Linked DNA regions of Nitratidesulfovibrio vulgaris str. Hildenborough. Each later gene encodes a partner of the first gene's protein in a complex. Links are inferred from orthologs where the notes say so. Each region holds a gene or a part of one and is shown on either strand. Other genes may lie near its edges.

Evidence for each region.
Region 2: the proteins of uvrB (region 1) and DVU_RS00760 are in contact, whole or in part, in a crystal structure (PDB 7EGT), measured with the Thermus thermophilus proteins. The link is inferred for Nitratidesulfovibrio vulgaris str. Hildenborough from one-to-one orthologs. Residues at the interface, in WP_096411307.1 of Thermus thermophilus: Glu23, Leu25, Arg26, Asp27, Gly28, Glu29, Arg30, Phe31, Arg55, Glu326, Asp327, Phe328, Glu379, Ser382, Gln383, His398, Gly400, Arg401; in WP_096412145.1 of Thermus thermophilus: His654, Arg656, Phe657, Gln666, Asp668, Glu669, Lys680, Arg681, Leu682, Ser683, Lys685, Tyr686, Ala687.

Annotation. Positions count from the first base shown.
Region 1 is NC_002937.3:1,678,314-1,695,130, forward strand. Bases 8,047-10,998 are described here. They hold uvrB (excinuclease ABC subunit UvrB), read left to right. Parts: upstream 8,047-8,481; coding sequence 8,482-10,515; downstream 10,516-10,998. Other genes in these bases: DVU_RS07595 (hypothetical protein), read right to left, coding at 8,047-8,389; DVU_RS07605 (potassium channel family protein), read left to right, coding at 10,521-10,998. In the rest of the region: DVU_RS07550 (CheR family methyltransferase), read left to right, coding at 21-896; DVU_RS07555 (protein-glutamate methylesterase/protein-glutamine glutaminase), read left to right, coding at 899-1,972; DVU_RS07560 (nitrite/sulfite reductase domain-containing protein), read left to right, coding at 1,996-2,652; DVU_RS07565 (DUF190 domain-containing protein), read right to left, coding at 3,048-3,392; fluoride efflux transporter CrcB, read right to left, coding at 3,437-3,811; DVU_RS07575 (class IV adenylate cyclase), read left to right, coding at 3,850-4,461; DVU_RS07580 (ATP-dependent Clp protease adaptor ClpS), read left to right, coding at 4,552-4,866; ATP-dependent Clp protease ATP-binding subunit ClpA, read left to right, coding at 4,866-7,196; aat (leucyl/phenylalanyl-tRNA--protein transferase), read left to right, coding at 7,193-7,897; more of DVU_RS07595, read right to left, coding at 7,904-8,046; more of DVU_RS07605, read left to right, coding at 10,999-11,564; DVU_RS07610 (glycosyltransferase family 2 protein), read left to right, coding at 11,565-12,311; NAD-dependent DNA ligase LigA, read left to right, coding at 12,365-14,764; dapB (4-hydroxy-tetrahydrodipicolinate reductase), read left to right, coding at 14,926-15,705; DVU_RS07625 (NAD+ synthase), read left to right, coding at 15,706-16,817. UniProt on the Escherichia coli protein: The UvrABC repair system catalyzes the recognition and processing of DNA lesions. A damage recognition complex composed of 2 UvrA and 2 UvrB subunits scans DNA for abnormalities.
Region 2 is NC_002937.3:182,120-194,819, reverse strand. The notes cover bases 1-3,000. They hold DVU_RS00760 (ATP-dependent helicase), read right to left. Parts: upstream 2,581-3,000; coding sequence 421-2,580; downstream 1-420. Other genes in these bases: DVU_RS00755 (alkaline phosphatase family protein), read right to left, coding at 2,577-3,000; thiL (thiamine-phosphate kinase), read right to left, coding at 1-424. Also shown: more of DVU_RS00755, read right to left, coding at 3,001-3,965; DVU_RS00750 (hypothetical protein), read left to right, coding at 4,433-4,816; DVU_RS00740 (PEP/pyruvate-binding domain-containing protein), read right to left, coding at 5,273-7,834; DVU_RS00735 (sigma 54-interacting transcriptional regulator), read right to left, coding at 7,904-10,777; DVU_RS00730 (DVU0150 family protein), read left to right, coding at 11,097-11,393; DVU_RS00725 (sulfite exporter TauE/SafE family protein), read left to right, coding at 11,415-12,467; DVU_RS00720 (DUF4881 domain-containing protein), read left to right, coding at 12,490-12,700. UniProt on the Escherichia coli protein: A helicase with DNA-dependent ATPase activity. Unwinds DNA duplexes with 3'-5' polarity. Translocates on single-stranded DNA with 3'-5' polarity. Initiates unwinding more efficiently from a nicked substrate than double-stranded DNA.

The DNA.
Region 1 (16,817 bases):
GACAGGGGGTATCGGAAGGTATGATACAGGGGCCGCCGGAAAGGGGAGGGGGCGATGGCGCGCCTTTCAGACCGAAGAGCATGACGCCCAAGGTGTTCGAGCGTATGAGTCGCTACGTGTATGAACAGGTCGGCATCAAGCTCACCCCTGCCAAGCGCATCATGCTCGAGGCGCGTTTGCAGAAGCGCCTTCGTACTCTCGGGTTCGATTCCTATGAGCAGTACGCCGAGTACCTCTTCACTGCGCGAGGGCAGCAGGAGGAGTTGCAGCAGTTCATCGATGTGGTGACCACGAACACCACCGAGTTCTTCCGCGAGGGCAGGCACTTCGAGTTGCTGGCGCAGAAGGTGCTGCCCCGCTGGCGTTCGCAGTTCGGTACCTCGCGTGCCATGCAGATATGGAGCGCGGGCTGCTCGTTCGGCATGGAACCCTATACACTGGCCATGGTGCTTGCTGACTTTGCCGAGCGCAATTCGGGGTTCGTCTTCTCTGTGCTTGCCACCGACATCTCCGCCCGGGCGCTGCAACATGCCCAGCGTGGCATCTATGACGAAGAGCGGGTGGAGAGTATCCCGGAATCGTTCCGCAAGCGTTTTCTGCTGCGCAGCCGAGAAAGGGCCAGAAAACTGGTACGCATCGCCCCGGAGATACGGCATCTGGTCACCTTCCAGCGGCTGAACTTCATGGAGGACTTCTCGTTCAGAACCCCCATGGACGTCATCTTCTGCCGCAACGTGATCATCTATTTCGACAAGCCGACGCAAGAGCGGTTGTTCTCGCGTTTCTGCGAAAGCCTGCGACCGGGGGGGTATCTTTTCATCGGTCATTCCGAGAGCCTGACGGGCATGTCACTGCCCCTCGAAGCCCAGGCTCCCACCGTATACAGGAAGGTGTAGCCGTGGCGCGCCCTTGCCGTGTCCTCATCGTCGACGATTCCGCCCTTGTCAGGCAGACTCTGGCCGACCTCCTTTCCGCAGACCCCGGCATCGAGGTGGTGGGCACCGCCTCCGACCCATTCGTGGCTGCCAAGCGCATGGAGGCGGTGGTGCCCGACGTCATCCTGCTCGATATCGAAATGCCACGGATGGACGGGCTTACATTCCTGCGAAAGATCATGACCCAGCATCCCCTACCGGTGGTCATCTGCTCTTCGGTGACGGAGCAGGGGGCCGAGGCCACGTTCAAGGCCATGGAATACGGCGCGGTGGAGGTCATCACCAAACCTCGCCTCGGCACCAAGAGGTTTCTGGAGGAGTCGAGCATCCGCATCTGTGATGCCGTGAAGGCCGCGGCGCGGGCACGCCTGCACAGGCTTGGGCACCGTACGCGCGATGTCGCCCCCAAACTGACGGCAGATGCCATGTTGCCGGGCCCCACCAACTTCACGCGGGTGCAGACCACTGAGAAGGTCGTGGTCGTAGGCGCTTCGACAGGTGGCACGGAGGCCCTTCAAGTGTTCCTTGAAGCCATGCCGCCGGATGCGCCTCCCATAGCCATCGTCCAGCATATGCCGGAACACTTCACCGGAGCCTTTTCGCGCCGCCTTGACGGCATCTGCCGTATCCGGGTGCGCGAAGCGGAGGACGGAGACATCATGGCGCGGGGTCAGGCACTCATCGCCCCCGGTAGCAGCCACATGTTGCTCAAGCGCAACGGCTCGCGCTATACGGTGGAGGTCAAGGACGGCCCCCTCGTGAGACGGCACCGTCCCTCTGTCGATGTGCTGTTCCGGTCGGCTGCGCGCTATGCCGGGGCCAATGCGGTCGCCGCCATCCTCACGGGGATGGGCGATGACGGCGCGGCGGGCATGAAGGAACTGCACGACATGGGGGCCCATACCATCGCGCAGGATGAGGCGACGTGCATCGTCTTTGGCATGCCCCATGAGGCCATCAGGCTGGGTGGCGTCGACAGGGTGCTGCCCCTTGACGCCATCGCACCCGCCGTGCTCAAGGCCTGCGCGGGTTCATAGATACGCAAGAACAGGAGACCATGATGAGTGACGAACCTAAGGGCGCGATACTGCAGCGCGACAAGCTCACCTACGCCATCGTACCCCGCACCCCGTGCGGTCTTCTCACCCCCGACGTGCTTGATGCCGTGTCGCGGGTCTGCAGGAAGTACGAAGTGCCGATCATCAAGATCACATCCGGGCAGCGTCTGGCCCTTGTCGGCATGAAGAAGGAAGCCGTCGAACCCATGTGGGAAGAGCTTCGCCTTGACGTCGGACGTGCCGTAGAACTTTGCGTGCACTATGTGCAGGCGTGCCCCGGTACGGCGGTCTGCCGGTTCGGCCTTCAGGATTCCCTCGGCATCGGCGTGGCCATAGAAGAGGAATATGTCGGGCACGACTTCCCAGCCAAGGTCAAGTTCGGCATTTCGGGCTGTCCCTTCTGCTGTGGCGAAAGCTACCTGCGAGATGTAGGTCTCGTGGGCACCAAGAAGGGCTGGACGCTCATCGTGGGTGGCAATTCCGGCGGGCATCCGCGCATCGGCGATGTGCTTGCAGAAGAGCTTTCCACTGATGAGGCCAAGGGGCTGATACGTAAGTTCATGGAGTTCTATCGCGATAACTCGGGTAAACGGCTGCGTGTCTCCAAGTTCGTCGAGAAGACGGGCATCGAGGCCATACGGCAGGCGGTACTCGGTTAGAATCAGGGGGGCTGCGGCCCCCTTCCTTTTTGATGCCCCCTCGTGGGAGGGCCCCATGTCTGCGTGCCGTTTCCGCCAACCCGGCATCCCGTGCCGGTCCGTGGTCAGGATGTCATGCACTCCGGTGGACTGGCAGCTTGAGGGGTACTCGTGCATACGGTACGTCGTGCAGTCCCCATCAGTCCCCATGTAGGCCTACCCTGTGACACTGCTGGCAATCCCGTCCATGGGGGTGTGCGACCATCGCCGAAGCCGACCACGACATCGGGCACACAGGATATGAACGGGACTGTTGTACGCCCGGTCTCTGGCAGGCCAACGTTGTGAACCCGTCTGGTGTCGCGTGGATTTCGAGGCCTATGGAAGTCTGAACACGGCGGAGTCAGAACGTGAGGTCACGCCTTGGGGCGATGCCGGTAAAGCCTGACCTCGACAGGTTCGAGCGTTACAAGCCCCTCTTCGAGAATGGCCTCGACCTCTGGCATGAAAGCCTCTATACGCTCGGCACTGTCTATGATTTCGATGACAAGAGGAAGGCTTTCGGCCAGATGCAGCACACGTGCAGTGTGCAGGGTGCTGTTTGCCCCGAAACCGGCGAGGGCGCGTTGCATGGTCGCACCTGCAAGCTTCGCCTGCATGGCCTTTTCGATGATGACCGTATGCAGGGCACGGCCTTCATGCATGTCGTCCTCGGCGAAGTAGATGCGCAGACGTGTGGCTGTCCCCGATGGTGCGGGCATGATTGGCTCCTTTGTGAATGCTGTTGGCTGGTTATGCGGTGAGATCAGACCAGCCTGCCGAGTCCCGCGCCGAACCAGACGAGCATGATGCCCGCCACGGTCTGGCCGACGATGTACAGGGCCGCCTGTAGCCACATGTGCGATTGAAGCAGTACCATCCCTTCATAGGTCAGTGTCGAGAATGTGGTCAGCGAACCCATGAATCCTGTCAGCAGTAGCAGACGCGCTTCGGGGGCGAAGGTTATCCTGTTTTCGAGTATCCCCCACACGAGGCCGAAGAGGAGGCTGCCGAGAAGGTTCACCAGCACTGTCCCGTAGGGGAATGAACTGGTGGTGAGCTTCTGGGCGACTCCGGAAAGGACGTAGCGGGCGAGACTCCCGAATATGCCACCCGTGGCGACGAGAACGAATCTATGCAAGCGGCACCTCCGGGACGACCGTGAAAAGGGGAGACGATATGGCGCGAGAAGTCGAACTCAAGTTCATCGGAGCGGACTATGCCGCGTTACGGGAACGCCTGCAAGCAGAGGGGGCGCAGAGTGCGGGAAGACATCTCGAACGCAATGCCGTCTATGATACCGGGGAGGGTACGTTACGTTCAGCGAGGATGCTGCTGCGCCTTCGCAGGCGCATCTGGGCCGACCGTACACAGGCGCTGATGACACTCAAGTGCCCGCCTGCCGGGGCTGTCCCCGCCGGGGTCAAGGTATGGGATGAAGAGGAGACTGCGGTCGCCGACGGCGAAGCCATGCATGCCATCCTCACCGGACTGGGCTACAGGCCCGCCTTCCGGTATGACAAGGAGAGGGAGGACTGGTCGCTGCGAGGCGTGCATGTATCCCTCGACAGGCTGGTGTTCGGTGAGGTGGTGGAGATAGAGGGGCCGCAGGATGACATCCGCGCCGTTGCCGCCCTGCTTGGCATGACCGGTTGCGAGACCTCCACGGCGACCTATCACGACATGAATAGGGCATGGCGCAAGGCCAGCGGGGTACCCCCCTGCGATGATTTCATGTTCGACGATGAAGAGGTGGGCCGCATCCTCGACGGGCTGCGTCATCCCGCGTAAGGCATCCGGTGACTGTGGCAGGGATGCTCTCGACAACGCGCCGTAATGGCTTACCCTAGAGGCAGACACGATACCAACGGGATGGAGACGATGAGCAACGGACCACTTGCCCCCGGCTACGACAGCGACATTCTCGTCGAGGACGATGTGCGGCTGCCGCGCATGTACCGGGTGCTGCTGCATAATGATGACTATACGACCATGGAGTTCGTGGTGAGCATTCTTGTGGAAGTCTTCCGCAAGACGGCTGAACAGGCCACGGCTATCATGCTTGCCGTGCACCGTGACGGTGTGGGTGAATGTGGTGTCTATACCTTCGAAGTGGCCGAGACCAAGGCCGCCATCGTCCACGCGAGGGCCCGGCGCGAGGGGTATCCCCTGCGCTGTTCCACGGAGGAGGTCTAATGATAGGTAAGCGGCTTCAGGCAGCGCTCAATGCGGCTGTCGGAGAGGTGCGGGTGCGTAATCACGAGTACCTCACCTTGGAGCATCTGCTGTATGCCATTGCCGGTGAAGAACAGGGCAAGGGCATCCTTGAGGGGTGCGGTGCGGATGTGACGGCGTTGCGTGCACGCCTTGAGGAGTTCTTCGGGACGCATCTCGAAAGCCTGCCCGAGGACATGACCACCGAAGTGGTGCAGACCCTCGGAGTGCAGCGGGTGTTGCAGCGTGCCTTCAGGCACATCCAGTCGGCAGGGCGGCCTCTGGTGGAGATTGGCGACGTACTCGCCGCCCTTTTTGACGAGGACGACACCTACGCCGTCTATTTTCTCAAGACGCAAGGTGTTTCGCGTCTGGATGTGCTTGAATACATCTCCCACGCCATGCCCGAGGCGGACGATGACGCCATGGACGGTGACGATGAAGGCGACGGGGGGGCCTCGACGCGCGCTGACGCGCTTGCCCAGTATGCCACCGACCTCACCGCGCGGGCGCGTGAAGGACGCATCGACCCGCTCATAGGGCGGGAGGACGAACTCGAACGCACGGTGCAGGTGCTTTCGCGTCGGCGCAAGAACAACCCCCTCTTCGTGGGCGACCCCGGTGTGGGCAAGACCGCCATCGCCGAAGGGCTGGCCCTGCGCATTGCCGTGGGGGCCGTCCCCGAGAGTTTCCGCAAGGCGCGTGTCTATGCACTCGACATGGGGTCGCTGCTTGCTGGCACCAAGTACCGGGGAGACTTCGAGGCACGCCTCAAGGCCGTCATCAGCGAACTTTCACGCCAGCCCGACGCCATCCTGTTCATCGACGAGATACACACCATCGTCGGGGCGGGGGCGACCAGCGGCGGGTCGATGGATGCCTCGAACATCCTCAAGCCGGTACTTGCCTCGGGTGCCATACGGTGCATCGGGTCCACCACGCATGAGGAGTACCGCAACCATTTCGAGAAAGACCGCGCGCTCTCCCGTCGCTTCCAGAAGATAGACATCGGCGAGCCCACGCAGGAGGAATGCGTGGAGATACTCAAAGGGCTCAAGGAACACTACGAAGAGCACCACGCCGTCCGCTATACACTGCCCGCACTGCGTGCCGCGGTCGAACTCTCGGCCCGTTACGTCAACGACAGGCTTCTGCCGGACAAGGCCATCGACGTCATCGACGAAGCCGGGGCCGCCATGCGGCTGCGTGCCGGGTTCAAGCCGGGGGCGAGTGTCTCGGTGCAGGACGTGGAACGTGTCGTGGCGCGTATGGCCCATGTGCCGCCACGCTCCATCTCCTCTTCAGACCGTGACAGGTTGAAGACGCTCGAGAACGACCTTGGCAAGGCAGTCTTCGGACAGGAGGCCGCCGTGGCGGTGGTCGCCCGTTCCATCCTGCGGGCCCGTGCGGGGTTCGGGCGGGAGGACAGGCCTACGGGCAGCTTCCTCTTCTACGGGCCCACAGGCGTGGGCAAGACCGAACTGGCCCGTAGCCTCGCCAAACGGCTAGGGGTGGCCTTTCTGCGCTACGACATGAGTGAATACATGGAAAAGCATGCGGTCTCGCGGTTCATCGGCGCGCCTCCCGGCTATGTCGGATATGACCAGGGCGGCCAGCTTACCGAGGCGGTGCGCCGTACACCCTACGCGGTGGTGCTTCTTGACGAGATGGAGAAGGCGCATCCGGATATCTTCAACGTCCTGTTGCAGGTCATGGACTACGCCACGCTTACGGACAATACCGGGCGCAAGGCCGACTTCCGCAATGTCGTGCTCATCATGACCTCCAATGCGGGGGTGCGCGAGATGTCCGCCCCGAGTATCGGCTTCACGGGTGGCGGCGTCGAAGATGTGACTGCCAAGGGCCGCAAGGCCGTGGAGACGCTGTTCAGCCCCGAGTTCCGCAATCGCCTTGACGCGCTGGTGCCATTCGGCAGTCTTGCGCCGGAGGTCATGGAGCGCATCGTGGACAAGTTCGTGCGCGAGGTCGAGAACGGCCTACGTGAACGTCGCGTACGGCTCGAACTCACCGCGGCGGCGCGGCAGCGCCTTGCCGAGAAGGGCTTCGACCCGGCCTTCGGTGCACGCCCCCTGCGACGGGTCATTCGCACCGCCATCGAAGACGAACTGGCGAAGGAGATGCTGTTCGGCAGACTGCGCAAGGGAGGCACCGTGCATGTCGACGCGCTTCCGCAAGCCCCGAAGACCGCAGGCGTTGCGGGGCAGGGCGGCGCGACTCCCGATGCGGCATCACTGGGCCTTCAGTTCAGCTATCGCGAGCGGGGCGAGGGGAGCGCCGAACCTGCGGCATGAGGCTGTACCTGCTGCCTGACGATGCCTGCATCTTTCCCGATGTGGGAGAGGCGGGGCCGGATGGCCTGCTCGCCATAGGTGGTGACCTCACGCCGGAGAGGCTGCTTCGGGCCTATGAGGAAGGTATCTTTCCATGGTACGGGCCGGGTGACCCCATCCTGTGGTGGTCGCCCGACCCTCGTTGCGTGCTGCCGCTCGATGCCCTGCATGTACCGCGCAGGCTCATGAGGACTGTGCGGGCGAAGACCTTCGAAGTACGGCTGGATACGGCGTTCGCCGATGTGCTCGAACAATGCGCCGCCACCCCGCGTCCCGGACAGGGCGGGACGTGGCTGGTGCCGGAGATGCGCGCCGCCTATACCCGCCTGCATCATCTTGGGCATGCCCACAGCGTGGAGGCGTGGTACGGGGGGCGACTTGTGGGCGGGCTGTACGGGGTTGCCCTCGGGGGCGGGTTCTTCGGCGAATCGATGTTCCATGCCATGCCCGACGCTTCGAAGGTCGCGTTCGTCTGGCTTGCACGGTTGCTGGTGTCGTGGGGGTTCCGGTTCGTGGACTGTCAGCAGACGACCTCGCACATGCTGCGTTTCGGTGCCGTGGAGATGCCCCGGACCGACTTTCTCGCCTGCCTGCACGACGCCACACGGCAGCCGTCGCGCATCGGGCGCTGGCGGCTGCCGCAGGATTTCGTACCGTGGTAGACGAGGCTAGTGCTGTTCGTTCACCAGCGGTTCATGGCGGGCGAGGTCGTAGAAGCCCCGAAAACCGAAGGGCAGGTCGTAGCCGCTTACGGTATCGAAACGGATGAAGCCCATGGTCTTGCCTTCGGGTATGGCAGACAGGGGGGCAACACCTTGCGGTATGGGCAGGTCGAGAGGGCACGCCACGATGGCGGTGAACCTGTCGGCGTATTTGCGTTCGAGGTAGGCTATCACGGCATCGCACTCTTCCTTGGTGAAGGCTTCGAGCACGGCGCGCAGGGCGTCTTTCGGGTCGCCGGGGTTGGCGGGGTCGATGGGGTCGCCGACAAGGCGCATGCCCTCAAGGCTTGCCAATTCCTCTTCGCGGGTTCCGGTGCGGAACAGGTGCGCCTCGACGTTGCGGCGTCCCTTGAAGGTTCGTATCGTGGCGGAGATGACATAGGCCCTTTCGACGGGCATGTCCTCCGGTGCGGGCGTCAAACATATGTCCATGGTGTCCTCCAGCAACGACGGCAGGTTGTTCGTGGTCATCATAGAGGATAATGCGACGGGAGGAAAGCGTGCCTTTCGCGCAGGGAGAACCAATGGCCGATACGTGTTTCAGACTGCATACCGAATTCGAACCGACAGGAGACCAGCCCGAGGCCATCGGGCAGATTGTCGCAAACCTCGGGCATGGGGTGCGCGACCAGGTTCTGCTTGGCGTCACCGGGTCGGGCAAGACCTTCACCGTGGCCAATGTCATCGCCGCATGTAACAGGCCTGCCCTTATCCTCGCCCCCAACAAGACGCTGGCGGCACAACTGTACAACGAGTTCCGCGCGCTTTTCCCCGACAACGCCGTGGAGTATTTCGTAAGCTATTACGACTACTACCAGCCTGAAGCCTACGTTCCGGCCTCTGACACGTATATCGAGAAGGACTCGTCCATCAACGACAACATCGACAAGCTGCGCCACGCCGCCACACACGCGCTTCTCACGCGGCGTGACGTGGTCATCGTCGCCTCGGTGTCGTGCATCTACGGTCTTGGTTCTCCTGAATACTACGCCCGTCTTGTCATCCCGGTCGAGTGCGGTCAGCGCTTCTCAATGGACGCCCTCATGACGCGCCTTGTGGAGGTGCAGTACCAGCGCAACGACTTCGACTTTCACCGTGGTACGTTCCGTGTTCGCGGCGACGTGCTAGAGGTCATTCCCGCCTACCATCACGAGCGCGCCCTGCGGATAGAGTTCTTCGGCGACGACATCGACGCCATCAGCGAGATAGACCCGCTCACCGGCGAGGTGCTGGGCAGCGTGGGCAAGACGGTCATTTACCCGGCAAGCCACTACGTGTCAGACCGCGACAACCTCGTGCGCGCCATGAGCGACATCCGCGACGAACTGGGTGAGCGACTGCGCGAGTATCAGTCTGCGAACCGCCTTGTGGAGGCTCAGCGCCTTGAACAGCGCACCATGCTCGACCTTGAGATGATGGAAGAGCTTGGCTACTGCAACGGCATCGAGAACTATTCGCGGCATCTTGACGGACGCGCGGCGGGACAGCCCCCTTCGTGTCTGCTCGACTACTTTCCCGACGATTTCCTGCTCTTCGTCGACGAGTCGCACATCACCGTGCCGCAGGTGGGGGCCATGTACAAGGGCGACCGTTCCCGCAAGTCCACTCTGGTGGACTTCGGCTTCCGCCTGCCCTCGGCACTGGACAACAGGCCGCTGGAGTTCGCAGAGTTCCTTACGCGCATCAACCAGACGGTGTACGTCTCCGCAACCCCGGGCAAGTGGGAGCTCGACAGGTCGCAGGGTGTCATTGCCGAGCAGATCATCAGGCCCACAGGGCTTGTGGACCCTGTGGTTGAGGTGCGTCCGACCCGCGGGCAGGTGGACGACCTGCTGGCGGAATGCCGTGCCCGTGCGGCACGCGACGAGCGGGTTCTCATCACCACGCTCACCAAGCGCATGGCCGAAGACCTCACCGAACACCTCGGCAACATGGGACTCTCGGTGCGCTACCTGCATTCGGACATCGACACCATGGAGCGCATGGCCATCATACAGGCCTTGCGGCGCGGCGAGTGCGATGTGCTGGTGGGCATCAACCTGCTGCGTGAAGGTCTTGATATCCCCGAAGTCTCTCTGGTATCGATTCTCGACGCCGACAAGGAAGGCTTCCTGCGTTCCACCGGGTCGCTCATCCAGACCTTCGGTCGTGCGGCACGTAACGCCGCCGGAAGGGTCATCCTCTATGCCGACACGGTGACCGCCTCCATGCGGGCTGCCATGGATGAGACGGCGCGTCGCCGCGAACGGCAGCAGGCATGGAACGAGGCCAACGGCATAGAGCCCCGCACCATCCGCAAGAGTCTCGACACCCCCTTCGACGCCATCTACAGCGCGGCGTCTGAGGGTGGCAAGGGCAAGGGGCGCGGAAGAGGGCGTCAGGCTGCCCCGGCGGTCGAGAATGTCGCCGAATACGGCACCTCGCCAGAAGATATGGCGAAACACATCCAGAAACTGGAGCGGGAAATGCGTGAAGCTGCCAAGGAGCTTGAATTCGAGCGAGCCGCGACACTGCGCGACCGCATACGCCTGCTGCGCGAACGGCTCATCGAAGCGTGACGACCATGCGAGGCAGGTTGCCGCTTTCCACGCGCATCTACAGGCTGCGTAACCGTTTCGGCTCTGTGTGGCCGCTGCTCATCGGTCAGGTGTCGCTCCTGTGCGTCTTCATCTGTGCCACCCTCGGTTACATGTATATCGAGGGGTGGTCGGCGTTCGACAGCTTCTACATGGTGGTCATCACCCTTTCGACCATCGGCTTCGGAGAGGTGCATCCTCTCTCGTCACAGGGCAGGCTGCTGACCACGCTGGTGGTCTTCGCCGGTGTGGGCAACTTCGCCTTCATCATCGGCGCGTTCTCTCAGCTTCTCGTCGACGGCAAACTCTACAGGTACATGGGGAGGCGCAGGGTGCTCAAGGCCATAGCCAAGTTGCGCGACCACTGCATCGTCTGCGGATACGGTCGGATAGGCTCCGTGGTTGCAAAGGAACTGATGGAGGAGGGGGTCGCCCTCGTCGTCATCGAGAACGACCCCGCCATGATCGAGGCGCTGGAGACCGAAGGCATCCTGCATCTGGCGGGTGACGCCACCAACGACGAACTCTTGCAGGCGGCTGGGATAGAGCGTGCCCGCGCGCTTGTGGCGGCACTGTCGCTGGATTCGGCGAACGTCTATGTGGTTCTCAGCGCCCATCAGATCAATCCGTCCATGACCATCGTCGCCCGGGCCAGCGAACCCTCGCATATCGGCAAGCTCAAACTCGCCGGGGCCGACAGGGTGTTCCTGCCGCACCATCTGGGCGGTCTGCGCATGGCGCAGTCCATCCTGCGTCCCACCGTGACCAGCTTCATCGAACTGGCGCACACGCGCTCCGACCTCAGCATCCAGATGGAAGAACTGGAGATCGGCGACGACTCGGTACTGGTTGGCAAGACCCTCATCGAGTCGGGCATCCGCCCCCAGTACAACCTCATCATCATCGGCGTGAAGAGACCCGATGGCACGATGCATTTCAACCCCGAATCGACGTATACCCTGCAAGCGCGCGATACCCTCATAGCTGTCGGGTTTCCCGAGAATTTCAAACAGTTCCAGGAGATACTCTAGGTGGCAGAACCCGTCCGCATCCTTGCCGTGGTACTGCACTACGGAGACCCCGCCCTTGCCGCACAGGTGCAGGAACAACTTGCCGGGGCCGACAGCGGCCTTTCCGGGCGGGTACGCGTCTATGACAATGCGGCCCCCGTCTCCTACCCGGGGGCGTGGCGCAGGGCCACCGACAACCTCTATTGGGCAGGTGCGCTCGAGGACTGTGTGTCTCTCGCGCGGGAGGAGGGGTTCACCCATCTGTGGTTCCTGAACAATGACATCGAATTCGTCTCCCGCCCGCCGTTCATGGCCCGTGCCGCCGCCCATCTCTGGAGGCTAGGCGAACGTCTGGGGCATGACGTGGGCGTGTGGGCACCTGCCGTGCTGCGCAGTCCCTATCATCCCCAGATGGTGCATCGCGAGGGTGTGGCCTTCAGTCGTGTCGCCGTTGCCGATGGCATCGCGCCGGTCTATGCCCTCGACTGCATCGAGACCATCGGCGGTGTGGACGCCGGCGACAATCCCTATGGCTACGGGGTGGATGTGTGGCTTTCGCTTCGCGCCCACCATGCGGGCTGGCCTGTCATCGTCGACCACGGGGTCGTCGTGCGTCATCGCCACCACACCACGGCGCGGACCCTGGACGGATTTCTCGACACCGCAGGCCGTGCGGAAGATGCCTACATGACACAACGCCTCGGCCCCGCATGGCGTGATGCCGTGCGTACCATGCAACAGAACATCATACACGAGCGCATCCAGTGACCCGACCCGACGATAATGGCCGCGACGCCAACAAGACGCAGGCGTCATCTCCCATGACCGAAGTGAAGACGGGCCGCGTTGTCGACGATGCCCCTGTGAACGATGCCCCTGAGAACAATGCCGCAGAAGCGACGTCTCCCGCCCGGCATGACGCGATTCCCGAAGAGGCCCGCCAGCGCGCCGCACAACTTCGGGCAGACCTTGAGCGGCATAACCGCCTCTACTACGAACTTGATACGCCCGAGATAAGCGACGCCGAATACGATGCCCTCTATCGTGAACTCGTGGGCCTTGAAACTCGCTGGCCCGCATTGCGGGACGAGGCCTCGCCCACGCAGAGAGTCGGCGGTGAAGTGCTCGAAGGGCTTGAGAAACAGGCGCACACCCTGCGTATGTACAGCCTCGACAACGCCTTCTCACGCGACGAGTGGGGGGCGTTCATTCAGCGCATGTACAACGCCCTTCCTGACGCCCCTTCGGCCTTCTGGTGCGACCCCAAGATGGACGGCCTCGCGCTGGAGGTCATCTACGAGAATGGCGTCTTCACTTCGGCGTTGACACGGGGCAACGGTGAAGTGGGCGAGGTCGTCACCGCCGCCATGCGGACGGTGCGCAACCTGCCCCTTGCCCTGCGCGGAGACGACGTGCCGCGCCGTATCGAGGTGCGCGGCGAAGTGGTCATCGCAAAGGCCGACTTCGAACAACTCAACGCGCGGCAATCTGCCGCCGGGGGCAAGCTTTTCGCCAACCCGCGCAATGCGGCGGCGGGGTCGGTGCGACAACTCGATACAACCGTCACCGCCGGAAGGCCCTTGCAGTTTCTCGCCTATGGCGTGGGACAGGTGGTCCTCGAAGGCGGCACCGCGCCGTGGACGACCCATAGCGGCCTCATGGCAAGGCTTCGTGAATGGGGGTTCGATACGCCGCCGGAGGGCCGTCTGTGTGCTTCGCCGGACGAGGTGTGGGCATACTACGAGGCGCTTGGCGCACGTCGAGAGTCGCTTGCCATCGAGATAGACGGGGTCGTCGCGAAGCTTGATGACACCGAGGCGCAGGAAGCCCTCGGTTTCACGGCGCGTGCCCCACGGTGGGCACTGGCCCTCAAGTTTCCTGCGATGCAGGCGCGTACGCGTCTCGATGACATCCGTGTGCAAGTGGGGCGCACCGGGGTGCTTACACCGGTGGCGATACTCGAACCCGTGCGCGTGGGCGGTGTAGAGGTCTCGCGTGCAACGCTTCACAACGAGGACGAGATTCGCGCCAAGGGACTGATGCTGGGCGACATGGTGCTGGTACAACGCGCTGGCGATGTCATCCCCGAGGTGGTGCGCCCACTGGTCGAAGAACGCACTGGTGACGAACGGCCCTTCGTCTTTCCGGAAAACTGTCCGGAATGCGATAGCCCTGTGGTCAGACCCCAAGGCGAGGTGGCGCACCGGTGCGTCAATGTCATGTGTCCTGCGGTGCGCAGGCAGTCCATCATCCATTTCGTCTCCAAGGCGGGCCTCGATGTGCGCGGCGTGGGTGAACGATGGGTGCAGCAGCTTGTGGACGGCGGGCATGTGACCTCACCCGTCGGGCTTTTCTTGCTGACCAAGCTCGACCTGATGCGTTTCGAGCGCATGGGGCCGACTTCTGCCGCCAATTTCGTCACCGCGCTCGATGCCGCCCGCACAGGGGCGACGCTTGTCCGGCTCATCTGCGCCCTCGGCATCCGTCATGTGGGTGAACAGACGGCACGTACCCTTGCCGCGAACTTCACCGACCTTGACGCCCTGCGTGAGGCCGACGCCGAGACCTTGCAGCAGTTGCCCGACATCGGCCCTGAAGTGGCAGGTTCCATTCGCAGCTTCTTCGCCAACGAGGGCAATCTCGAACTGCTTGAACGGTTGCGTGCCATCGGCCTATGGCCGAAGCGGCAGGATGCTCCGCCGGCTTCGGAGGGCGCTGATGCCATCGTACTCCCCCTGCAAGGACTGAAGGTGCTCTTCACCGGAAGCCTCACCCGTGTGGGACGCACCGAGGCCGAAGATATGGCGCGGGCTGCGGGGGCCAATATCGCCAGCAGCGTCACCAAGTCTCTTGACCTTCTTGTCGTCGGCGGTAAGCCCGGTTCGAAACTCGAAAAGGCCCGAAAGCTTGGCATCCGGGTCATGGAAGAGGCGGATTTCTTCGCCATGCTTGCGTCGGGAGTCGCATCTGTTGATGCTTCCGAAGCCGTCGCGGAGGAGACTCCGCCCTCTCAGGAAGCCGCAGGCGCTGAGGATGCTCCTTCGCAGGGCGCGGCCCATGTCCGCACGGCTTCCGACGAAACGGGGTCCGCATCGGGCGATGATTCTCGCGGCGCGGCGGCAGAGAATGATCCTGCCCGTCCCGCACGCGGGGGCGCGATGAGCACCGCTGAAGGTGAAGACGTGCCACGGGGCAGGGCAGAGCAACTGAAGCTGTTCTGACGTTCTGCACCGAAACGGGAGGTGGACGTGGACTTGGCAAGTAGCCTATGCACGTTCAGGTCACCTGATACGCTGGTTGAACGTATCCCGCTGTCGTCGGCGGGTTGTATCTCGATTCCCGTTCCGTCATCATGACGGGCGGCAAGCTGCAAGGAGCAGGCATGAGTACTCCGATTATCGTCATGGGGGCGGGCGGGCGCATGGGGTCGACCATCTGCCGCCTCGTCCAGGAAGAGCCGCAACTGTGCCTCGCTGCCGTACTTGAACGTCCTGACCGGGCTTCGGGAGTCGCGCGTGATGGGTGCATCGCAGGGAGTGACCCTGATGTGGTGTTCCCGCAGGTGCCGGGTGGCGTGATCATCGATTTTACAGCACCCGAGGCGAGCATGGCCACGGCAAGGGCGGCTGCAAGGCACGGTAACGCCGTCGTCATCGGCACCACGGGGTTCAATGAAGAGCAGAAGGCGGAACTTGCCGAGCTTGCACGGCAGATACGGCTCTTCTGGGCACCCAACATGAGTGTGGGCGTGAACGTCCTCCTCAAGGTGCTGCCTGAACTTGTGCGTCTGCTGGGTGAGAAGTACGACCTTGAGATGGTCGAACTGCACCATAACCGCAAGAAGGACTCCCCCAGCGGTACGGCCCTGCGCCTTGCCGAATGTCTTGCCGAGGCCCGCGACTGGAATCTGCCCGATGTGGCATGCTACCACCGTGAAGGCATCATCGGCGAGCGTCCGCAGAAGGAGATCGGGGTGCAGACCATCCGCGGCGGCGATGTCGTGGGCGTGCATACCGTCTACTGCCTCGGCCCCGGCGAACGCATCGAGGTCACGCATCAGGCCCATTCGCGCGAGACCTTCGCGCAGGGGGCCCTGCGCGCTGCGGCATGGCTGGCCACGCAGAAGCCCGGCAAACTCTACAACATGGCGGACATATTCTAGGTGAAGGTAGCACTTCTGCAGATAGACACGGTCGTCGGCGACATCGTGGGCAATGCAGCCCGCATCGCCGACGCCGTGCGTGAGGCGGCCTCTCTGGGGGCCCGCCTGTGTGTCACGCCCGAACTCGCCCTGTGCGGCTATCCGCCGCGCGACCTTCTGTTGCAGGACGATTTCGTTCCCGCCTGTCGCAAGGCCCTCGAAGCCCTTGCCCAGCAACTGCGAGACCTGCCCCCCGTGCTGGTCGGGGCACCCGTCCCCAATCCTTCGCCCGTGGGCAACCCCATCCATAATTGCGCGGTCCTTCTGCGTGAGGGAAAGGTGACGGTTGCCACCCGCAAGGTGTTGCTGCCCAACTACGATGTGTTCGATGAACGGCGGTATTTCGAGTCGGGCGTGGGGTGCGGGGTCGTCACCATCGATGGCTGGCGGTTCGGGGTGACCATCTGTGAAGATGTCTGGAACGACAAGACGTTCTGGCAGGAGCACCGACATTACGAGAACGACCCCGTCGCCGACCTCATGGCGGGCGGGGCAGACGCCATCCTCAACCTTTCGGCCTCGCCGTTCACGCTGGGCAAGCAGGCGGTGCGTGAGCGGATGCTCTCGCGGGTGGCCTTCCGCTACCGGGTCTCGGTGCTGTACGCCAACCAGGTGGGCGGCAACGACGACCTCGTCTTCGCGGGCAAGAGCATCGCCTTCGACGCCACCGGGACGCTTATCGCGCGCGGACGCTCTTTCGCGGAGGACATCGTGATGGTCGATGTGGCACAGGCCACAGGAACCATCACCGCTGAACCTACGTCCGATGAAGAGCAGGTCTGGAAGGCACTGGTGCTGGGCACACGCGACTACGCCCGCAAATGCGGGTTCGACGGGGCCGTGCTGGGGCTCTCGGGCGGCATCGACTCGGCCCTTGTGGCTGCCGTCGCGGCGGAGGCGCTAGGGCCGGACAAGGTCCTCGGGGTGCTCATGCCGTCGCCGCACTCCAGCGAGGGAAGCGTGACAGATGCCCTTGCGCTGGCCTCTTCTCTGGGCATCGCAACGTGCACCATCCCCATCGGCGACCTGATGCACGGGTTCGAAGCGGCCCTTGCACAGGCCTTCGCGGGGCG
Region 2 (12,700 bases), 1.5 Mb from region 1 along the record:
CGGGCTCACCCCACACGGTGATGGAAAGACCAAGCACTCCGCCACGGGACAGGTCGCCGCCGGTGAGCACCATGCCATACGCGGCAGCCAGTCCGGACATGCCCGCAAAGAGCGCGTCTGCGTACTCGCGGGTCATGCCGGGGGGCGTCATGAGTGCGAGACTGAACCCCAGCGGCACACCGCCCATGGCGGCGACATCGCTCACGTTCACGGCCAGCGCCTTGTGGCCTATCTCTTCGGGCCTGAAGTACGAACGTCTGAAATGCACGTCCTCGATGAACAGGTCGGTGCTCACGCACAGGCGTTCCGGGCAGGCCAGCACGGCGCAATCGTCTCCGCGCCCCACCACCACGTGTCTGTGCGCGTTGGGAAAATGCCTGTCGATGCAGGCGATGAAGTCCTCTTCGCTCGCAAGGCCCTTCATGCGTCATCCTCCAGCGTCAGATAGTCGCCCAGGATGACCTTGAGCCCCACGCCGGGGAAGTTCACCCTGTACTTGTCGGGCGGCAGATGCTGGACGATCTTGCCCCGCCCGAAGATCTTGTGCGTGCAGAACCCCAGCTTCGCCGCCCCTGCAACGGGCGACGGCCCGCCGGGCACCGGTGCCGATTCGGGACGCGGTGCGCAACCGAAGGTGGATGCCACGGCCGGACGCGCAACCGGACGCGACGTATCACGCCGTTGCAGACCTCCGGTATAGCTCTCGTACCACTCCTCGTACAGTGCCGCGGGCAACTCCCGGACGAAGGGGCTGGGCGCGGCGGGCTGGTTGCCACCCTCCCCGCGCTGGTAGAGGCTGGACGGCACGAAGAGCATGAGCCGTTCGCGGGCGCGGGTGCAGGCCACGTACATCAGGCGGCGCTCCTCCTCGAAGTCGTCGGCGCGCGTCACGGCATGGCGCGACGGGAACCTGTCCTCCACGAGGTCGAGGATGATGACGGCACTCCACTCAAGCCCCTTGGCGGAATGGATGGTGGACAGCACCACGCTGTCGCGGTCCTCCTCCTCGGTGCCGGGGTCTTCCAGCGACAGGTCGGAGATGAAGAGGTCGAGGTCGCGATAGGCCGAGGCTATCTGCACAAGCTGTTCAAGTCCCTGCTGTCTGCGCGGCCAGTCGTCGGGGTAGGCGGCTTCGAGACGCGGCTGGTAATGCTCGATGACCTCTTCCAGCAGCGTGGCGGGCGCAGGTGTGCGCTTGCGAAGCCTGTCGAGCAGTTCAAGGTCGGCCCGCAGTTGCGGATAACGCGCGCAGGCATGGGCCGTCGCCGCCGGGTCACCCTGTCGGGCGACCTCGTAGAGGCGCAGGGTGGTCTTGGGCCCCACACCGCGCGACAGGGCCGCCACACGCTGGAACGCCGGCAGGTCGAGGGGGTTGAGCACAAGGCGGGCGTAGGCCATCACGTCCTTGACGTGCGCGGCCTCGGAATAGCGCACCCCGCCATACTTGCGGAAGCGGATGCCCAGTTTGTTGAGCTGTACCTCCACATGGTACGAGTGGAACCCCGCCCGGAACAGCACGGCGATTTCATGGGGCGGATACGTCCGCAGCAGTTCACTCACGCGACTCACCACGATGGATGCCTGCGTGAGGTCGCTCAGGGGTCGCACCACCTGCGGCAGCACGCCGTCCTCGCGACTGGTGTACAGGTGCTTGCGGTAGGCCTGCGGTGCCTCGGCGAGGATGGCGTTGGTGAGGTCGAGCACCGGCTGGGTGGAACGGTAGTTCTCTTCCAGCTTGATGATGCGCGTACCGGGAAAGAACTGCGGGAACGACAGGATGTTCTGCACGTTGGCGCCGCGAAAGGCGTAGATGGACTGGGCGTCGTCCCCCACGGCCATGACGTTGCCGCCCTCTCCCGCCAGAAGCTGCACCAGCCGCGCCTGCACGAGGTTGGTGTCCTGATACTCGTCGACCATGATGTAGCGGTATCTGTCGCGCAGGTGGGCCAGCAGGTCGGGCCGTTCGCGCAACAGGCGCTCCACCTCGAAGAGCAGGTCGTCATAGTCCAGCAGGCCGTGTTCCGCGCGATATTCGGCGTAGGCTTCGCCGATGCGCGAGACCCCGTCTGCATGTACCAGCAGGTGGTACGCCTCGCGGCGCAGCACTTCGTCCAGCGGCAGTTCCTTGTTGCGCGACTTGCTGAGCAACGACAGCACCGTCTGTGTCTTGGGGAACGACTTGTCCCCCCGCGCGATGCCGAGCGCATCCTTGCAGTGCTGGATGGCGGCCACGCTGTCGGCCCCGTCCATGATGGTCAGGTCGCGCCCCTCAAGGCGTGCCGGATGGTACTGGCGCAAGAGCGAATAGGCGAAGGCGTGGAAGGTGCCCCCGGCGATGCCCTGCACCCCGTAGCCCAGCAGGCGGCTGGCGCGTTGCAGCATCTCGTTGGCCGCCTTGCGGGTGAACGTCAGCAGCAGGATGGACGAGGCGGGCACGCCGCGCTCAAGCAGGTTGGCGAGGCGGTAGACCACCGTGCGCGTCTTGCCGCTGCCCGCACCGGCGATGACCAGCACCGGGCCGTCGAGCGTGGTCACGGCCTCATACTGGGCCGCGTTGAGTTCTTTGGCGAATTCTATCATTTGTGCATCGTTATGGGCATGCAGGACGCGCCCTGTGTTGGAGTGGTCACAAGACGCCCTCCGGCGTCGGGTCGACGGGAAAGGCCGAAATGTTCGAGCACCAGCCTTCCGGCGTCACGCAGGCGGTGCGGGGCACCACCCTCGCTGTCATGGAAGATGCCCCCGTGCACACTATGCGTTCCGGTGCGCCCGAAACGCCCGAACACGGCAGGACGATTGAACTTGGCCTTGAGGTCGAAGCCCTCGTGCGGGACGCAGACGAGGTCGGGGGCGATGTCGCGGCAGGGGCCGTCGTACAGGCCGTCGGCGGGCAGGACATCACGCAACACGGGGCGTCCGGCGTAGGTCAATCCCAGCAGCCCCTCGCGCAGGCGTGCAGCCAAGGCCACGCCCTCGGCATCGGAAAGCCCGCCACGTGCGAAGCGTCGGCGCGTATGCAGGTAGATGCGCCCGGGGTCGAGGGCGAAGGCCACGCTGCCGGGAAGGATGCGCGAGGCGTCGAGTTCCATTCCCGCATCTGCCGCGGGGCCCGCCGGGGCCAGTTGCAACAGCCCTTCCTGACGCAGCCACGTGTTGATGTCGACCTCGGTCACCAGCCGGGTGAAACCGTGGTCGGCCAGCACCATGAGACGGGCACCGCCGGGGAGTGCCGCCACGAGGTCGAGCACTTCGCCAATCACCGTGTCCCACAGGGCCAGCACATCCATACACGGCCCATGCAGCGGGTTGGCAACGTCGGTCACCGCATCCCACAGGAAATGGAAGAGCCTGTCCGTCTCCGTCAGCACAAAGACGAAGAGATGCCACGCGAGGTCGGGCCACAGCAAGCGCAACGCCTTGCGGCGACTTTCGAGTGTGGCGCGCAATTCCACAAGCAGGTGTGCCGGGTCGTCGCCACCGCGCGAGGTGTCGGCCTCAAGCCGGTAGCCCGCACCTGCCAGCGGCCCCAGCAGGAAGGGCGGATGCACCGCCCGCGCAAGGTCCGTGGCCACGAAGCCCGAGACCAGCATTCCCGGTATGGGGCGTGCGGGATAGGTGTTGGGCAGGTTCACCACGCGCGAGGTGAAGCCCGCCTCGCCAAGGCGGTCGAAGAGGGTCGGCACCCGCACCTGCGTGAAGTCGGCCAAGGACAGGGCATAGGTCGCGGCGTTGATGCGGGTGAACCCGAACACGCCGTGTTCCTCGGGCCCTGCGGCAGTGTAGAACGACGTCCAGTTCACCGGCGAGAGTTCGGGCAATTCCGCCTCGATGGTGCGGGTTCCGGCGGCGTTGACGATGCGGGAGAGGTGCGGGGTGCGCCCTGCGGCGCAGAGGTCGCGGGCGAGGTCCAGCGGCAGGCCGTCCAGACCGAGCACCACCATGCGTTGGCGGGCGTCGTTGTGCATTCTTCCTTTCTATCAGATGGCCCACCGCAAGGCCAGTGCACAGCACCACGCATGGCGGGCAGAGGTCGGCTGCCCGCCGGCCGCTGGCAAACAGCGACGCTGCCGCCGGGGCGACAGCCACGGGACACCCGACGCGACAGCCACGGGACACCCGGCGCGAGCCGGATGCACCTGCCGGGCACACGGCAGCACGGCGACGCCAGCCTGCCCTCGCGGCGCCGGAGATGGGACAGAACGGCCGCAACTCCGCCTCGTGTAGACCGGCCACGTTTCGCGCCGTAGTGCCCTAGCCCGACCCTGTGCCGAAAACCCATGAAGCAGACCAGTGGGCATGACATCTGCGCATACGAGGCCCCCGCGACCAGATATTTTGACGCTGAAGCGTGATTTCGGCTATCATGCGCGGCGTGCCGTCGACGACCATGCCTGCCATGGGGTCGAGACCCTGCGGCACCCACGGAGGCGCCATGGCCCTCATGCACAGTGAGATGTTCGCCAACTTCGTCTACGACCAGACTCTCACCTACAATGAACTCCTCGAACGCGAGGCCGAACTCGTCGAGACCATGCAGACCACCTTCGAAGACGTGGGTGGTGCGCATGTGGAGTTCGCCCCCACGGGTGACGCCCTCAACGTGCAATGCCTCTTCGCCGAACATGACGAAGGGCTATTCCATGCCGTGTGCGATGCCGTCTCGCCCATGCTGCGAGGCGATGTGGAGGGGCGTATCCTCTTCGTCGACCGCAACCTCGGCACACTGCACCTCTACCTGCTTGCCGACGGGGTATGGCGTGAGGGCGTGCTGCGCGTGCCCGGTGCGCGTGAGGGGCTGGGACGCTGCTGGACGTAGACGGCGCACCAGTGGCGCACCGACTGGGGTTTGATGGCTGATTGAGGGGACTGCCCTGCCCACAGGCATGCCCCGCAAAGGGGCGCGACGCCCGGCAGGGGCAGCGCCACTGCACTGCACGCCCCGTCATACTGCCATCAAGTCCACCGTTGACGCCAACACGTCGCCATACTAGGAAGTAACCGCTTCGTGCCCGGATGGCGGAACTGGCAGACGCAAGGGACTTAAAATCCCTCGGCCTTCGGGCTGTACGAGTTCAATCCTCGTTCCGGGTACCATACAAACCAGCGGGTTAGGTCTATCGCCTAGCCCGCTCTTTCACGAATTCTGCACCAGTCTGCACCCAAGGTCTCCACGCACGCAAAAAGCCCCCATCAAGGGGGCTTTTCCTGTAATCTCTGCTCTGTTCTCGATCAGAACTTCTGCAACGGTGTGCCGCGAATCCGCCCGCGCCCCTCAATGATAGTCACCCTTGAGGAAGTTATCGGCAAATGTCTGCACTGCGGCTTCGGTGGTCATCAGCATATCCATCTGCCGGGTGACGATGAGCAGTCTGCCCAGTTGCACGAGTCGGGCACGAATCTCCTCCGGCGGGTACTTGAGGTAGCGCGCCTGCACACGGTCGCCCTGAACCTCGATGGTGAAACCGAGTTCGCGCAGGATGATGCCGATGCACTTCACCCGGCGTTCCCGCCGCACCTCGTCCGCAGCCCCGCCCTTGAACTCGAACGTGATGTAGTTCTTGTTCATGGTCGCGCCGCAGTAGGCGTCGAGGATGCTGTAATGGTAGCCAACACGCGAGCTGAAGTTCATGTACTTGTCGGAGACGATGGCGTAGCTGCGGTCGCCGAAGCGTTCTGTGTGCATGTTGGGCGGTTCGATCATGTGCCGCCCCATGACGGAGAGAAAGCCCCCCATGTCGATGGGCCGCGGCCCGCGCACATGCACCTCCGGGTCGAGCATTCCCTCGAGCAGCGCGCCGAAGGGTGCCGACGCCACCTGCTCGGGGTAGGCGTAGGGCCCGTCCACATCGGCAAGCCCGCCGCCAAGGTCGATGACGTGCAAGTCCAGCGGCACACTCGCCTTGAGTTCCACAGCAACCGACCCCGCCACGGTAGCCGTATCACTCAGCCGGAACATCTCTGTGTACGAGAATTCGTGCACCAGCCTCATGACGTCGTGCAACGTGGTGCACGACCGCGGGATGAACGTGGCGGCCTTGGGGTCGACAAGGTGCAGGGGCAGGATATGGTCGGCGACGCGCCGCAGGGCGATATGGACGGGCGTGTCGCCCAGACACACCTGCCGCGGACGACGCAGCGCCAGCAACTCTTCGACGCACCCCTCATAGACGCGGCCCGAGATGGCGTCCACCGTCACCTCCTGACCGGGGCGCAACGTTCGCATGGCGTCGCGCGCATTGAGCAGCGTCGGCACGTTGAACTCGCGTGAAAGCGACGCCATGTGCCCTGTGACACTGCCCGCATCGGTGATGATGGCCTGCGCCCTGTCCATGACCAGCACATAATTCGGTGACGAGTGCGCCGCCACGAGAACCCCGCCGCAGGGGAATGCCGCGAGTTCCTCTGCCGATGACGGGATCACGACCGGGCCACAGCCGACCCCAGCACACGCCACATCCCCGCCCTCGAGAAGCAGCCCTGCACCCTCGATGCGGGGCGAAGCGGGCAGGTTGTCGGAACGCGCATCGGCCAGCCGCATGGGACGGGTCTGCAACACCACCAGCCGCCCGGCGCCATCCAGCGCCCACTCCATGTCCTGCGGATGCCTGTAGTGCTCTTCAAGGCGCAGCGCCATGTCAGCCAGCGCAATCACCTGCGCATCCGTCAGGCTTGGCATGGAACGCTGTTCAGGTGGCACAGGACTTTCCACCGTGCCCCCACCGTGCAGGGCTGGCATGAGTCTCACACTCTTGGTGGCTATGGAACGTTCTGCGACCCTGTCGGGCCGGACGCGAGACACCAGCCACGTATCCGGCGGCACGACGCCGTCGACAACGTATTCGCCAAGCCCCCAGATGCCGTTGATGACGACGGCATCCGACAACAGGTCGACAGGATGCCGCGAAAAAGCCACTCCGCTTGCCACTGCGTCCACCATCTCAAGGCAGACCATGGCCATGGCGCAATGCTCGAACGGCACCCCCTGATGCAAGCGGTAGGCGATGACACGCGGCGAGAAGATGCTGGCCAACACACTACGGAAAGCCGAAGGCAGTTCATCGCGGGTGACGTTGAGCACGGTGCGGTACTGCCCGGCGAAAGAGAGACTGCCGTCCTCGCTGACAGCACTGGAGCGCAACGCGCAGCGTACGGGGCCGGGGCCGAAAGTGGCATCCCATCCGGCTTGCATCGCCTCCACCACTTCGTCGGGGACGATGGCCTCGTCGATACGCCGCATGATGGCCTTCGACACTCTCACGAGGCCTTCCGGGTCGTCTGCGAAGGCGTCACGCAAGAGTTTGCGCGTCTCCTCCATCAGGCCGTTGCCGTCCATGAACGCCCGGTAGGCGGTGGTGGTGATGGCGAAGCCGCGCGGCACGGGAACACCGACCCGGTTCATCATCTCACCCAGATTGGCGTTCTTGCCACCCACCCAGTCGACCACATCGCGGTTCACTTCCGCGAGGGGCAGCACGAATTCCGCAACGCGTACCGGGGCACGGGCATCGAGGATGTCGCTGATGCGCGTGTTGATGCTTTCCACCGTGGCAACCAGACCGCTGAAACGGTCGTCGGCGATGGCGTTGAGTGCCGTCACCATGCGCATCGTATGAAAGACCGCCCGCGTCGCCTGTGAACGGATGTAGTTCATGCCGAAGAGGCTGTGCCCTGTCAGGGTCTGTTCCATGTCGGACATGATACGCCCCAGTTCACTGTTGGACTGTAGCAAGTCCTTGAAATGGGTATACCTCTGGCGAAACGCCTTCATGATGGCGTCACGCTCTTCGGCAGTGGGAGTAGTCCGGCGACGGCGGAAAAAATCGATCAGCGACACATGCCCTCCTACGTTGCATCCGGCGCAACAACCAGAATCACGGCAGAGTGTGGCGCACCTGCGCCATGCCTACCCCCGATAGTCCTCCATAAGCACGTAGCGCGAAGCAGGCCCACGCCCGACCTTGGCAAGGACTCCACGCTTCATGAAGTCCTGAAGGTCGTACTGTGCCGTACGCACCGAAACCTCTGCACCCAGTGCCTGCTGATAGGCGCTACGGGTGATGCCACCCTCGCGCAGGATGCGCGGCCACACCGACTGCTGTCGGGGGTTGAGGCTGGCGAGAACATCCGCATCGCGCAACGCCGCACCGGGTCTTGCACGATCACCCTGCATGGACCGTTCCACCACTTCACGCGTAGGAGGCGCACCACCCGCATCATCGCCAGCCGGAGGGGCATCATACCCCCTGCCCATGGTGGACGAACGCCGACGAGGACGCGCTGCATCATCGAAGGCGCCGCCATCGGCGGGGAACGATGCCACAGGGAAGCCCCCAACGCCCTCGCCGCCTCCATTCGGGGAGACGTCAGCCATCGATGCGTCGGTCATGCCGGTCGCCCCACCCGAGGCGGGGTAGGCCTCGCCCCCCTGTCCTGCCCCCGTGCCCGCCCTGCCTTGCTGATGCCCCCCCGCAGAAGCGACGGTCACGCTGCCGGGCATGCCCGACAGGCCGGGTACACCGGGCCACTCTGCAGCGACGGGGTCGGCCTCGGCCGAAGCCTCGGCACCTGCGTCCGAAAAGCCGAAGCGCAAATCCTCTTCATAGATGATGTCCGATTCGGCGAAGGCGACGGCACGGGTGATGACGTTGCGTATCTCGCGCACGTTGCCCGGCCATGGGTAGCGCAGCAAGGCATCCAGGGCACCACGTGAAAGCCCCATGAGGGTGCGCCCCGTCTCAACGGACGCCAGCTTGATGAAATACCCGGCAAGGGCTGGAATGTCTTCGCGGCGTTCGCGCAACGGAGGCGTCTTGATGGTGATGACCGCCAGTCTGTAGTAGAGGTCTTCGCGGAACGCCCCCTGCCCCGCGCTTTCCAGCAGGTCGACGTTGGTCGCGGCGATGATGCGGGCGTCGAAGCCTATCTCGTCGTCACTGCCAAGCGGCCTGATGCGACGCACCGACAGGGCACGCAAAAGGGCCTGCTGCACCTTGGGAGAGGCGTTGCCTATCTCGTCGAGGTGCAGCGTACCGCCATCCGCTGCGAGAAAGGCCCCTTTGCGTTCTCCCTTCGCTTCAGAGAACGCACCCTTCACGTGACCGAACAAGGCGTCGAGCAACAGGTTCTCATCAAGCGCCCCGCAGTTGATGCTGACGAAAGGCCCCTTCGCCCTGCTGCTGTTGGCATGAATCGCCTCTGCCGTGAGCTCTTTACCGGTACCGGTCTCGCCGATGATGAGCACGTCGGCGGCGATGGATGCGGCCTTGCGTATGAGGGCACGCAGCGACTTCACGGCAGGGCTGACCCCCACGATGCCCGGCATCTTCTCGCTGTCGGGGTCGGGCATGTCGGAGGCGCTCACGGCAAGCTCAGTATCAAAACAGACCTTTTGCCTCTTGCGCGCAGCGAGCGATCGCGCATCATGCAACGACGACGCCTGCACCACTTCACGCAATCGCGCAAGGATCATGTTCACCCCCTTGCGCAACAAATGCGCTTCCCGTGGAAGTAGCGCATCTTGCATGGGTGACATGTCATCCTCAGCGGCCTTGTTCTCGATGGCGTTGGCAAGCTGGATAAGCGGGCGCGCAATGCGCACCCCCATGGACACCATCACGATGGTGATGACGAACACCCCAAGCCCGAGGGCAACGGAAAGCGCACCCGCCAACTTGTAGGACGAGGCCATGACCATGAAGCTGGTGTCGATGAACCCCAGCCCGGCATACACGGAGGGCAGCTGCCCCGGCCCGCCCCGGAAGACGATGGGGACATAACTCACGAAGCTGGAACGGTTGAGGGACGCGGCGTCGGCGAAGCGCGAACCCAGCGTGCTCAAGCCAGCCCGTCCCGCCTGCACCTCCGACACCATGGCCCAGTAGTTCTCATTCTCCGGCCCGGGCCTGAAGGCGATGTCCAGCCCTGTCCTGCCAAGGTCGCCCTGCAATCCGGACCGCACAACGTCATTGGAGAGGTCGGCATCGGGCAGGTCGGGCGATTCCGACTGGAAGAGTATCCACCCCGCGGGGTCGAACATGAAACTGCGATACCGCTCGCTCTCCTGCGGATAGATGTGCAGAGGGGAACGCTGCGAGGCGTAGAGTGACAGCACGTTGCGCAAGGCCACCACGTCCAGCGACAGCAGCAGCATGCCGCGCATGGTGCCGTCCTCTGCAAAGACAGGCGTCGAAAGGCGAATGACATGAAGAGGCAGAGTCTGCACGCCACCGGGCACCGGCACACTGGGATAGATGACCTCCAGCGGCTGCGAAAGATACACCTGCCCCGGCTGCGGGTCGGTGGGCGCACTCTGCCGCGTGAAGGGGCCGAAGCGTGTGGCGAGGGCCGTATCGGGAGGTATGGATACCACCCCACGCCCTGTGTTGAGCAGCACGAAGGCATCGTCTTTGCCCCCGTTTCCCTGGAAGGCTATCTCGCGGTAGCGCAGCCCTTCGGCCTCCGTGCGTCCTTGCAGGTAGCGGGCAAGTCTTTTCGGGTCGAGGATGCCGTCGGCCATGAACAGCAGTTCGTTGCGGGCCGTCTCCAGTCGGGATGCTATCTCGTGGGCCTGTGCCTTGGCACGGGTGAGAGAATTCCGCGAATATGCTGTCGTCAGATAGTGCGCGCCCACCTTGTAGGTGACGAAGGCGAAACACGCCAGCACCGCCGCCAGAAGCGGCACTCCGACAAGGAGCATCCGTTTGGGGATGCTCCACTCCCTGGCGGAGCGGTCGGTTCTGAAGACGCTGCCGATGATGGGCGGCCGGTAGAAGCGCATATCCCCCCCATAAAGAGGTTTTCGCAGACGGAACGAATCGCGCAGAGGTGTTGTTTCTGCGTAACTCCTTTCGGAGCATCGCGCAACACTTCTTACAAGCTTCCTTCGATTTCAGCATGTTGCCATCACGAAAATCAGCTTTGGCACGGCCATTGCTCAAGCAAAGGCAACAGACGCGACGCGTCTTACGCTTTTCGGGAACACTCCGCCCCGGGCAAGAGGGCGGAACGCGGAAGAGGCAGGGTGGCACCCGGCCGCAGAGGGTCGCCCCGGCAGGGCCGGGAGTTTGCCACCGAACGCAACATGCAAGGAGGAAGACATGAAGGCCAGACTCAACAAGCTTTGGTGGTCGCTGATGCTGATGCTCATCGCACTGCCCGGCACGGCGCTCGCCGCTGGTGGCGGCGGTGCCCCCGTCGTCATCGTAGCCGACACGCGCAAACTCGACGGCGTCCTCGCCTGGTGGGCGAACCTCTACAATGAGAGCCATCTCCAGTTCACGGTGCTCACCATCATCCTGATTCCCCTCGTGGGCGTGATCTTCGGCGTCATCGCCGACATCATCATGAACCACATCGGCATCGACCTGAAGTCGCGCGATCTCGCGGAACACTAGGAAAGGACGACGGAGGACACCATGGAATGGTTGTATATCCTGATGCCCATCGCGGGCGTTAAGATCTTCTGGCCCGGCCTCATCATCCTGGGCGTGGGCGTTGGCATCATCGGCGGCTTCTTCGGCATGGGCGGCGCCTGGATGGTCACCCCCGGCCTCAACATCCTCGGCTTCCCCATGGCATTCGCCATCGGCACCGACATCGCGCACATGGCGGGCAAGTCGCTCATCTCCACCATGCGCCACGGCAAGTTCGGCAACGTCGACTACAAACTCGGCATGATCATGCTGGTGGGTACGGTCGTCGGTTTCGAAGCCGGTGCACAGATGGTCATGTGGCTCGAACGGCTAGGCAGCGTCGAGAAGGTCGTTCGCTGGATCTACATCGTGCTGCTCGCGCTCATCGCGTGGATGGTCTTCCACGACGTGGCCAAGCGTCGCCAGAAGGAACGTGAAGCCGCGGCCAAGGGTGTGAAGCTCGAAGCTGGCGCCACGGGCGTCGAATGGCACAAGGCCCTGCACAAGATCAAGATCCCCCCGATGGTGCACCTCAAGGAAGCCGGCATCTACTGCTCCGCATGGCTGCCCATCTTCGTGAGTTTCCTCACCGGCTGGCTCGCAGGCATCCTCGGCATCGGCGGCGGTCTCATCCGCATGCCCGCCCTCATCTACCTCATCGGCTGCCCGACCCACGTGGCCGTCGGTACCGACCTCTTCGAAGTCATGATCTCCGGCCTCTACGGTGCAGCGACCTACACATACAAGGGTCGTACCGAACTCGTAGCCGCCATCATCATGCTCGTCGGTGCCGCCATGGGTGCGCAGGTGGGCGCTGTCGCCACCAAGTACATCAAGGGTTACGGCATCCGCATCGCCTTCGGCCTCGCCGTCGTCGGCTGCGCCATCTCCATCCTGATGAAGCTCGTCCAGCCCTGGGTGCCCCAGTACAAGGCCTTCCTCGACGCCGGTGCCACCGTACTCGTCCTTGGCCTCGTGACCTGCATGTCGCTGTACATCTTCGTCCGCATGGTTCAGGGCGTTCAGATGGAACTGGCCCGCAAGCGCGCCAACTAGCGGCCCACGAAAGGAGACTATGATGAACATCAAGCGCATACTGCTCACGCTGATGGTAATGGCCCTTCCTCTCGGCCTTGTGGGCTGCGGCGAATACGGCAAGGTCGACCAGGGACGCGTCATCGCCTTCGACAAGCAGGCCAAGACCGTCACCCTGATTCAGGACAAGCTGGCAGAGCCCATGAACCCCGACTACTCGACCCTGCCGCCCCACACCTACAAACTGCCGGCCG